2 regions of the Methylocystis sp. NC52PC genome follow, and region 2 is predicted to be linked to the other one. Evidence: riboswitches for the same ligand, from Rfam matches in the RefSeq annotation. Region 2 holds a riboswitch; the other holds the start of a gene.
The links. Region 2 has a riboswitch for cobalamin ahead of ACETII_RS21195 (CbtB domain-containing protein). Riboswitches for the same ligand answer to the same signal wherever they lie in the genome.
Positions count from the first base shown of each region.

Region 1: linked by a shared signal. The riboswitch ahead of ACETII_RS20335 (TonB-dependent siderophore receptor) and the one ahead of ACETII_RS21195 (CbtB domain-containing protein) in region 2 are both predicted to bind cobalamin.

Region 1 covers NZ_CP170127.1:3,728,272-3,732,680, forward strand. The annotation lists gene ACETII_RS20320 (TolC family protein) at 1-375, opposite strand, end outside; gene ACETII_RS20325 (FixH family protein) at 372-773, opposite strand; gene ACETII_RS20330 (hypothetical protein) at 1,071-1,208, shown strand; cobalamin riboswitch at 1,625-1,823, shown strand; gene ACETII_RS20335 (TonB-dependent siderophore receptor) at 1,945-4,409, shown strand, end outside.
Region 2 covers NZ_CP170127.1:3,894,296-3,898,704, reverse strand. The annotation lists gene cobW (cobalamin biosynthesis protein CobW) at 1-796, opposite strand, end outside; gene ACETII_RS21200 (CbtA family protein) at 793-1,461, opposite strand; gene ACETII_RS21195 (CbtB domain-containing protein) at 1,481-1,663, opposite strand; cobalamin riboswitch at 1,713-1,905, opposite strand; gene cobO (cob(I)yrinic acid a,c-diamide adenosyltransferase) at 1,941-2,555, shown strand; gene ACETII_RS21185 (hypothetical protein) at 2,727-2,909, opposite strand; gene ACETII_RS21180 (30S ribosomal protein S2) at 3,329-4,348, shown strand.

The DNA.
Region 1 (4,409 bases), 170 kb from region 2:
GAGTTCGATGGCTTCGCTCCGGCGCCGGGCCGCGTCCGCGTCGGCCGACGCAATGCCTTTCTCGAGATCGGTCTTGCCCCACAAGCGGAAGGTTTGCTCGGCGCCGACCCAGACCTGCCCGACGCCCTTGTTGTTTACGTCCCAGGCCTGGAGAGTGACGGTCGGGTCCGGCTGCACGCCGGCGGCGCCGACGCGGTGAGCCGCGGCGTCTGCGTCGAGTATCGACGCCGCTAATTCCGGGCTCAGACGCCTCGCGTAACCCACGACGCTCTCTGCGCTAGAGCCGGGCGCCGCCTCGCGCTCGCCGCCGATGGCTGGCGACGCCGCTGTAGCAATGGCGATCAACATTGGCAAAGTGAGGCGGCGAATGGTCATGGGGTCGCCTGTAAAACCAGACGGCCTTGCAGGGTCTCCGTCTCGCCCTGGACTTTCGCCGCGAGTGAGATTCGCCAGCGTCCCTCAGCGGTCAGATCGACCTTGAACCGGTAGAGACCAGGCTCGGGGCTTTTCACCGCTTCAATCGCGCTCGTCATCTGCTCCATGTCATCAGGGGCCATATCCAGACGCATGGCGAAGATAACCGCATCCGAGACCGCCCGATCGTCGGGCTTATGAATCAGCCGAACGTCAACGACGGCTTGGCCCTTCTTGACCTTCTCTCGGACAAGCTTGAACTCGTAGTCCCTGATGTCTGCGACCGCGGGCGTTGAAGTCGACAGAAGCCCCAACCCAAGCAGAGCTCTTGCAACTCGCCGCAAAACAGAAGCGCTCATAAGTGATCTCCTGCTTCCAAGCGGAAGCACGGTGACGGACGGTATCTCGGCGCCAAAGGCGGGCGCACGTGCGAACCAGCGCAGGTCAGCGCCCTCGAAACCGAGGCTCTATCTGCTCGGCGTTCAGGAGATTGGAGGTCGCAGATGGGGTGGGCCGGTGAAACCAAGACGCGCGTCGTCGTCGCGCGGCGGTGGCGCACGGAAGCTGCGGACCTCGATTGCTTTCCCGATGATGGCGAGAGGCGCTAACTGAACAGCGCCGCAGACGAGCGAGTCGCAGCGCCTTGGAACCGCGCCATGGTCGCCGTGGCCATTATGCCCGCCGTCGCCAAAAGCCATCTCTGCGCAGGGATGGGCGTCCGGGGCGGCGAACGCATTCGTCCCCGCCGCCGCGAGAGCCGCGACGACGACGAAGGCACAGACGAGAAGGCGTAGCCAGCTTCGCTGCATAAACACCCCTGGACGGACTCCAGATTAGCACGGCAAGTCCTGCGTCAAAAGTCTTTGTCATTCCTCGAAAAGGATGTGCAGACCAGCCAAGCTGGCGTGCGCTGGGATTTTGCAGAGATGAAATTCGCCGCCTCAGCGCAAAGGAGGCGTTTGCATGTTTGACAGAGCATGCCCTGCGCGAGCTTCGCCGATCTCCGGCGCTTGCACGAGCGGGGATGGAAATCGGACTTAACGCGAACTGTCCTACATTTCTCGAGTCAATCAGCGAAAGTCTGCTAGCTCGGCGGACGGGACGATCGGCGCCGTTTGCGCGGCAGGGCGACGACTCTGCATCAGATGGCCGCGCGGCGATGGCGCCTTTATGGCCGGCCACAAATGTCTTGACATGGTGTTCGGTCTGCTTCGTTATTGCCGCCGATGGTTCCCTTCGGGGATCAAAAGGGAACTCGGTGCGCGCCTGACGGCGCTATGCCGAGGCTGCCCCCGCAACTGTAAGCGGCGAGCCTTAGAGCCACAAAGCCACTGGGGATCTTACCCTGGGAAGGCGGTTCAAGGCGGCGACCCGCGAGCCAGGAGACCTGCCATCGATCGTGGTCACGCGCGAGAGCGTCGGGCGGGGTGCACCGAGGCGGTCCAAAACTGTCGTCACGCGCCTTAGGCGCTAATTCGGCAGTACAAGACCTTTCGCAGTGACGGCCCACGTTGCTGCGAGTCTCGGCTCATGCATACTCTCTCCTCGACCGCCGCCAATGGCGGCATTTACGGCGTCGCGCGCCGTCGCCCGTCCCTTCTTTCCTACATCCTTTGCGCGGGCCTCGTTTCGCCGGCGCTCGGCCGGGAGACGCTTCCGGTTATCGAAGTCGGCAAGCCGACGCCCACCGGGACGCGCGCGGGAAGCGCCTTTTCGAGTGGGGCGACCGCGGACGGCCAACAGGCGGAAGCCAACGGCGGCGGCACGGAAATCGGTCCCGGCGACAACGGGGAAATTTGCGCCGACGGCATCTGCAACAATCCCGCCTCCTATGCCGCGCCGATCGGGTCGCTCGGCGCCAAGGTCAACACGCCGGTGATGAATACGCCAGTCACGACGAAGATGGTCACGCGGCGCATGCTCGAAGACCAGCAGGCCATCACGCTGGACCAGGCGTTGAAGAACGTCAGCGGCGTGACCACCTCGGGCGGCGGCGACGCGGCGCTGGGCAATTCCTTCCGACAGATCATCATTCGCGGCTTTCAGACGCAGAACTACTTCCGCGACGGTTTCCGGGTCGACAGTTTCGGCCTCAACTTCGCCGGCTCGAGCAGCGCCGAGCTGGCCAATGTGGAGAGCGTCGAGGTGCTGAAAGGCCCTGCCGCCATCCTTTACGGCGCGGTGGAGCCCGGCGGCATCGTCAACATCAACACAAAGCAGCCGCTCGCAAAGCCTTCCGCCTCCGTGCAGCAGCAGATCGGCAGCTACGCCTCCTATCGCACGGTCGTCGACGCCACCGGGCCGGTCGCCTCCAACAAGGATCTGCTCTACCGCTTCATCCTCTCCTATGAGAACGACGGGTCGTTTCGCAGCTTCGACTACACAAGAAACACGATGGTCAATCCGGTCGTCAGATGGAACATCGACGCCAGCAACTGGATCAGAGCGTCGACGCAGTTCCAGCAGAACAATATGAATCAGGACTGGTTTTACGTTCCTTATTACGGGATGTTCTTGCCCCTGTGGCTCGGGCGCAGTTTCAACTGGGGGCCGCAGTCGCCATACGCCCAGCGGCAAAACTTCAGCGAGGTGACCTGGCATCACGACTTCAGCAAGGATTGGTCGATCCAGCAGACCCTGTTCATGCAAATCTTGCATGCCAATTGGCAGAACAATGGCGGAACCACCTCCATCTCAGACTGCATAACGCCGGGAAGCGCCAGCTGCTATCTGCCCTCGGTCAACTTCATTCCTTTCTATCAGACCTACTCGCCCAACAATGTCCTGCTGAACTACGGCTCATATCCGTCGGACAACAGACAGGCGGAATATGCGACGGCGATCAATCTCGTCGGACATTTCAACACCGGCGAACACGCCAGCCATACTTTGCTTTCCGGAGCCGATTACTATCGTTACAACTTCAGCGGTCAGAACATGATCCCGCAGTATCCCGGGACGGTCGCCATATTCGGCGCCCCCTATCTCCCGACCCCCATCGGCGGGCTCGTTCCCTACAACGCCACACGGCAATCCGCCGACAATTACGGCGTCTATCTGCAGGACCAGATCAAACTGCCGTTCGGCCTTCACGTGCTCGGCGGCGCCCGCTGGCAGTATATCGACAGCCGAACCGGAGCCTCCGACAATATGAATTTCTGCGGGCCGTATTCGTCGAACTGGCGGTCAGGCGTTGCGATCCCGTGCAACTTCGCCACGATCGCCAGCACCTCGCGCTTTGTCAGCCAGAGGGTTACGCCGCGCGTCGGTTTCTTGTGGCGACCGCTGGAATGGCTCAGTTTTTATGGAAATTATGCGGAATCCTACGGTCCGAACTACGACGGCAAGCTGGTCTACGGCACGAACGACCCGACCCCGCCGAGCGCCGGCGCGCAAGAGGAAGCCGGACTGAAGTTATCGCTATTTGGCGACAGGCTTCAGGCGACGGCGGCCTATTACCATCTGGTCAAGACCAATATTCCAATCGGCGTCCCCTATGACTTCAACCACGTGACGCTTGTCGGTCAGGGGCGTTCGCAGGGACCGGAACTCGACATTCAGGGCGAGATCCTGCCCGGCTGGAGCCTGAATCTCGCCTACGCCAACACCGTCGCCATCACCACCAAATCAAATCCGACGCACCTCGGCGTTCCCGTCGTCGGACAGCCGATCCCCTTCGTTCCTCGCAATGTCGGCTCCCTGGCTTCGGCCTATGAGTTCAAGGAAGGTCAGCTGAAGGGTCTGCGCGTGGGGGCGCGTTATGATTACACCGGCTATCTGCCCTTCTTTCATGCCGCAAACGACGCCAGCTATATCTATGGCCAGTCGACGCCAAGCTATGGCCTCGTCGGTCTGTTCGGCGCCTATGAGTTCAGCCTCGACCAATTCAAGATCGTCGCGCAGCTCAATGTGAGCAATCTCCTCGACAAGACCTATTTCGTTACCGGCGGATTGGGTCCGCAGGCCTTCGACGACGCCCATCCCGGCGGCTACGT
Region 2 (4,409 bases):
CCGCGTCGGACGCGGCGGGCAGGCTCACGACGAAGCTGTCGAAGTCGTCGTGATCGTGATCGGGCTCGGCGTCGTGATGCGAGGGGCGATTGTCGAGATCATTTTCCGCCGCCGCCGCAAGTCCGAGCAGCACGAGCGGATCGACCCTGCCTTCGTGCGCGCGCACGAGTTTCACCGCCGCGCGCGCGCCCGACGTGAGACGCGCGGCCACCTCGCGCGCTTCATCTTCGTCGAGCAGATCGGTCTTGTTGAGGATGACGAGATCGGCGCAGGCGAGCTGATCCTCAAACACCTCTTCGAGCGGATTGTCGTGGTCGATCGTCTCGATCGCGGCGCGTTCCTCGGCGATCGCGTCAAGATCGTCGGCGAAGCGGCCTTCCGCAACCGCCTTGCCGTCAATGACGGCGATTACGCCGTCGACGGTCAACCTGGAGCGGATCGCCGGCCAGTCGAAGGCCTTAACCAGCGGCTTGGGCAAAGCGAGGCCGGACGTCTCGATGATAATGTGATCGGGCCGCTTTTCATGCGCGAGCAGCGCTTCGATGGCCGGCACGAAATCGTCCGCCACCGTGCAGCACAGGCAGCCATTGGCGAGTTCGACGATATTTTCGTCGGGGCAATTCTCGACGCCGCAGGCGCGCAGAATGTCGCCGTCGACGCCGACGTCGCCGAATTCATTGATGACGAGGGCGAGACGACGGTCGCGGGCGTTCTCCAGCACGTGACGGATCAGCGTGGTCTTGCCGGCGCCCAGAAAGCCGGTGACGATGGTCGCTGGGATTTTCTGCGCGCTCATGCCGCCTCCGTTTCATCGCGTGACGAGAGCCGCCAGACGAGGCCGGCGAGCGCGCCGGCGAGCACCCAGCATGTCGCCTGCACTGCGAGCGACGCGGCGGCGAAACGCGCGGCGAGTTCAGCCGGAACCGTGCTTTCGGGCGCCGCCGGCGTCGGCCAGAAAAAATGCGGGGCGACGAGCATCGCGACGCCGAGCGCTCGGGCGAGGACGGAGTCTCCCCGTAAAAGCGCATAAAGGCCCGACGCCGTCGAAACGGCCGTGGCGAACCACCAAAGCTGACGGCCCACAAGATCGGTCTCCGCCGCGCCGGGAAGCTGCGGCGCGAGGCCGAGGCTGGTGGCGAGGCCAGTGGCTGCGAAAGCGCAGGCGCCCCACAGCGCGGCGCGGCGCGGTCCGATCCCGTCGCCCGACGCCAGCATGCCGGCGAGCAGGATCAGCGCATAGCCGATGCAGACGGCGACGGTTGCAACGCTCGTCGCCGCGGTGCGCCGCAGGCCCTCGAAAGCGGGCGCCGACTGTTCGGCGGCGTCATGCGCATGCTGCGCCGCCTCATAGACCTCGGCGGCGAGGATGAGGGGAGTGGTGGTGACATGCTGCAGGGCCGCGACAGCGAGTCCCGCAACAACGCCGGCGACGAGGCCGGCCGCCAGAAGGCGCGCGATCACGGGTCGCGTGGCGCGGCGATCAGTGACACGGGAAAGAGAGCGCGTGGCGCGAATCATGCGCCGCGTCGTGAACGCTCTCGGTATTGGCGAAGCCGGCGCCGTAGACGAGGCCGACGCCAAGCACAAAGGCGACGAAGGCGGCTTTGAGAACTTCCGCGCGCGAGGTTGCAAGCGAGCGGACGGCGGCGGTGTTGGTCGTCATGCGACGTCTCCCTGCCGCCCCACCGGCGGCGAAATGTTGCGACAGGCGATGAAGCATCGCCGCGACGGCAGGTCTCCTGGCTTCCGGTGCATCATCCGCGCCGCCTTCCCAAGCCTCTCGCTCAGTGGCCGATGGCGCAGCCTTCCCGGTTACAGTTGCGGGGGCAGCCGCGGTTTTGGGGCGTGCCCGCACCGCGTTCCCTGTTCGCCTTCTTGCGAAGGACCGTCGCGACCAGTCATATGCGTTGGTTCTAGAGACGTCAAATGAGGAGTCCGGCTTGACCGAAGAGGAAAACGACGCCGCGCGCCGTCATCGCGCCAAGATGGAAAAGCGCAAGGCCGTGCAGGACGCCGAGGTCGCCGGCAAGACCATCGCGCAACGGGGCCTGCTCATGGTCCACACCGGACCAGGCAAGGGAAAATCGACTGCGGCCTTTGGTCTTGCCTTACGGGCGCTCGGCCACGGCTGGAAAGTAGGCGTCGTGCAGTTCGGCAAGGGTCAGTGGCGCAGCGGCGAGCGCGAGATGCTCGAAAAGCTCGGCCCGGTGTCCTGGCATACGCTGGGCGAGGGCTTCACCTGGGAGACGCAGGACCGCGCTCGCGACGAAGCGGCCGCGCGCCGCGCCTGGGACAAGGCCTGCGAATTGATGGATGACCCCGGCGTCCGCCTGCTGGTGCTCGACGAGCTGAATATTTCGCTGCGCTACGACCATCTCCCGCTCGAAGAGGTTCTCTCCCGACTCGGGTCGCGACGCGCCGACCTTCATGTCGTCGTCACAGGAAGAAACGCCAAGCCGGAACTGATCGCCGCCGCCGACCTGGTGACGGAAATGACGCTGGTGAAACATCATTTCTCGGCGGGCGTGAAGGCTCAGGCGGGGATCGAGTTCTAGTCCGACAGGCGCGTCTGCATGGCGTCGCGCCGCTCAAAAAAAAAGGAGGCCGACGCTCGAGCTTGTCGAGACCGTCGGCTCCCATTTGCTCGACCACATAAAGAATATGGCCGACCCTGCAAAGACGAGACCGGGAGCGAAGCCCCCGGCAAGTCCATGGCAGGGGTATGATTACTGAACCATGCGAACGGTGCGGCCGACGCCCGGATCGGTGCCGTTGCCCGTACCGTTGGTGCCCTCGGGGGAGATCCAGTCCGGAACCCACGTGAGAGCGACGATGACGAAGCCGACGAAAGCGGCAACCCAGATCAGCATCTTGCCAATGTCGCCGGAGTTGTGAACGTTGACGGCCATGCGTTTTCCCCCTGTTGTTTTTTTACCAGAATGCTTGCCGCATCGAGGTAACCCTAGCTCGATTCAAAACGCTTGGCAATGCGCCTGTAAAACCGGTTTTTAAGGGTTCAAAATTGCCATATAAGCCAATAAATTCATGGCATTAGACTGCGACAACAGGTCGCGGAGGAAATAATTTTTGCGTCGCAAAATTTAAAGTTTTCGCCCTCACGGGTCCTTTCCCGGCGGGCTGCTCGGGCGCGCGCGGGGGTCGGCGCGCAACCGGCGCGACGAGGCTATTGCTCCTTGGCTGCGCTTCGCCTATAAGCGCGCGCATCCCACAGGCGAAAGTCTCACGGCGTCTGATCCAAGACGTCGTTTCCGGTGGTCGGATTTCCGGCCCGTCCAAGCTTTCGCCGAGGCTCAACCGGAGAAAAAACATGGCGATTCCCGATTTTTCCATGCGCGGCCTTCTCGAGGCGGGCGCTCATTTCGGCCACCAGGCGCATCGCTGGAACCCGAAGATGGCCCCTTATATCTTCGGCGCGCGCAACAACATCCACATCATCGACCTCGCCCAGACGGTGCCGCTGCTGCATCAGGCGCTGAAGGTCGTCTCCGACACGGTGGCCAAGGGCGGCCGCGTGCTCTTCGTCGGCACCAAGCGCCAGGCGCAGGACCAGATCGCCGACGCCGCCAAGCGCAGCGCGCAATATTACATCAATTCCCGCTGGCTCGGCGGCACGCTGACCAACTGGAAGACGATTTCCGGCTCTATCAACCGTCTTCGCAAGCTCGACGACCAGCTCTCGGCCGGCGCCCAGGGCGTCACGAAGAAGGAACGCCTGCTGCTGACGCGCGAGCGCGAGAAGCTCGAAAAGGCGCTGGGCGGCATCAAGGACATGGGCGGCACGCCCGACCTGATCTTCGTCATCGACACCAACAAGGAGCAGCTCGCGATCAAGGAGGCCAACCGCCTCAAGATCCCGGTCGTGGCGATTCTCGACACCAACTGCGATCCCGACGGCGTGACCTTCCCGATCCCCGGCAATGACGACGCCGGCCGCGCCATTGCGCTTTACTGCGATCTCATCGCCAAGGCGGCGATCGACGGCATCTCCCGCAGCCAGGGCGCGCTGGGCGTCGACCTCGGCGAGGCCGAGGCGCCGGAAGCCGAGCCCGCGGTCGCCGACAGCGCTGGCGCCGGCGCGGCTTATGAGTCGACGGAAGCCTTCGAGCTTCTCGCCGCCCCGCGCGGCGCGCCCGACGATCTCGCCAAGCTGAATGGCGTCGGTCCGCAGCTCGTCAAGAAGCTCAATGACGCCGGCGTCTTCCATTACTGGCAGATCGCCGCGATGACGCCCGCCGACGTCGAGAAGGTCGACGCCGATCTCAAGCTCAACGGCCGCATCTCCCGCGACGGCTGGGTCGATCAGGCGCGCGCGCTTTTGTCCGCGTAACGCGGACCGTCATTTTTTGGCTTTACCCCGGGCGCCGGCTCTTTCCTGAGCCGGCGCCCGT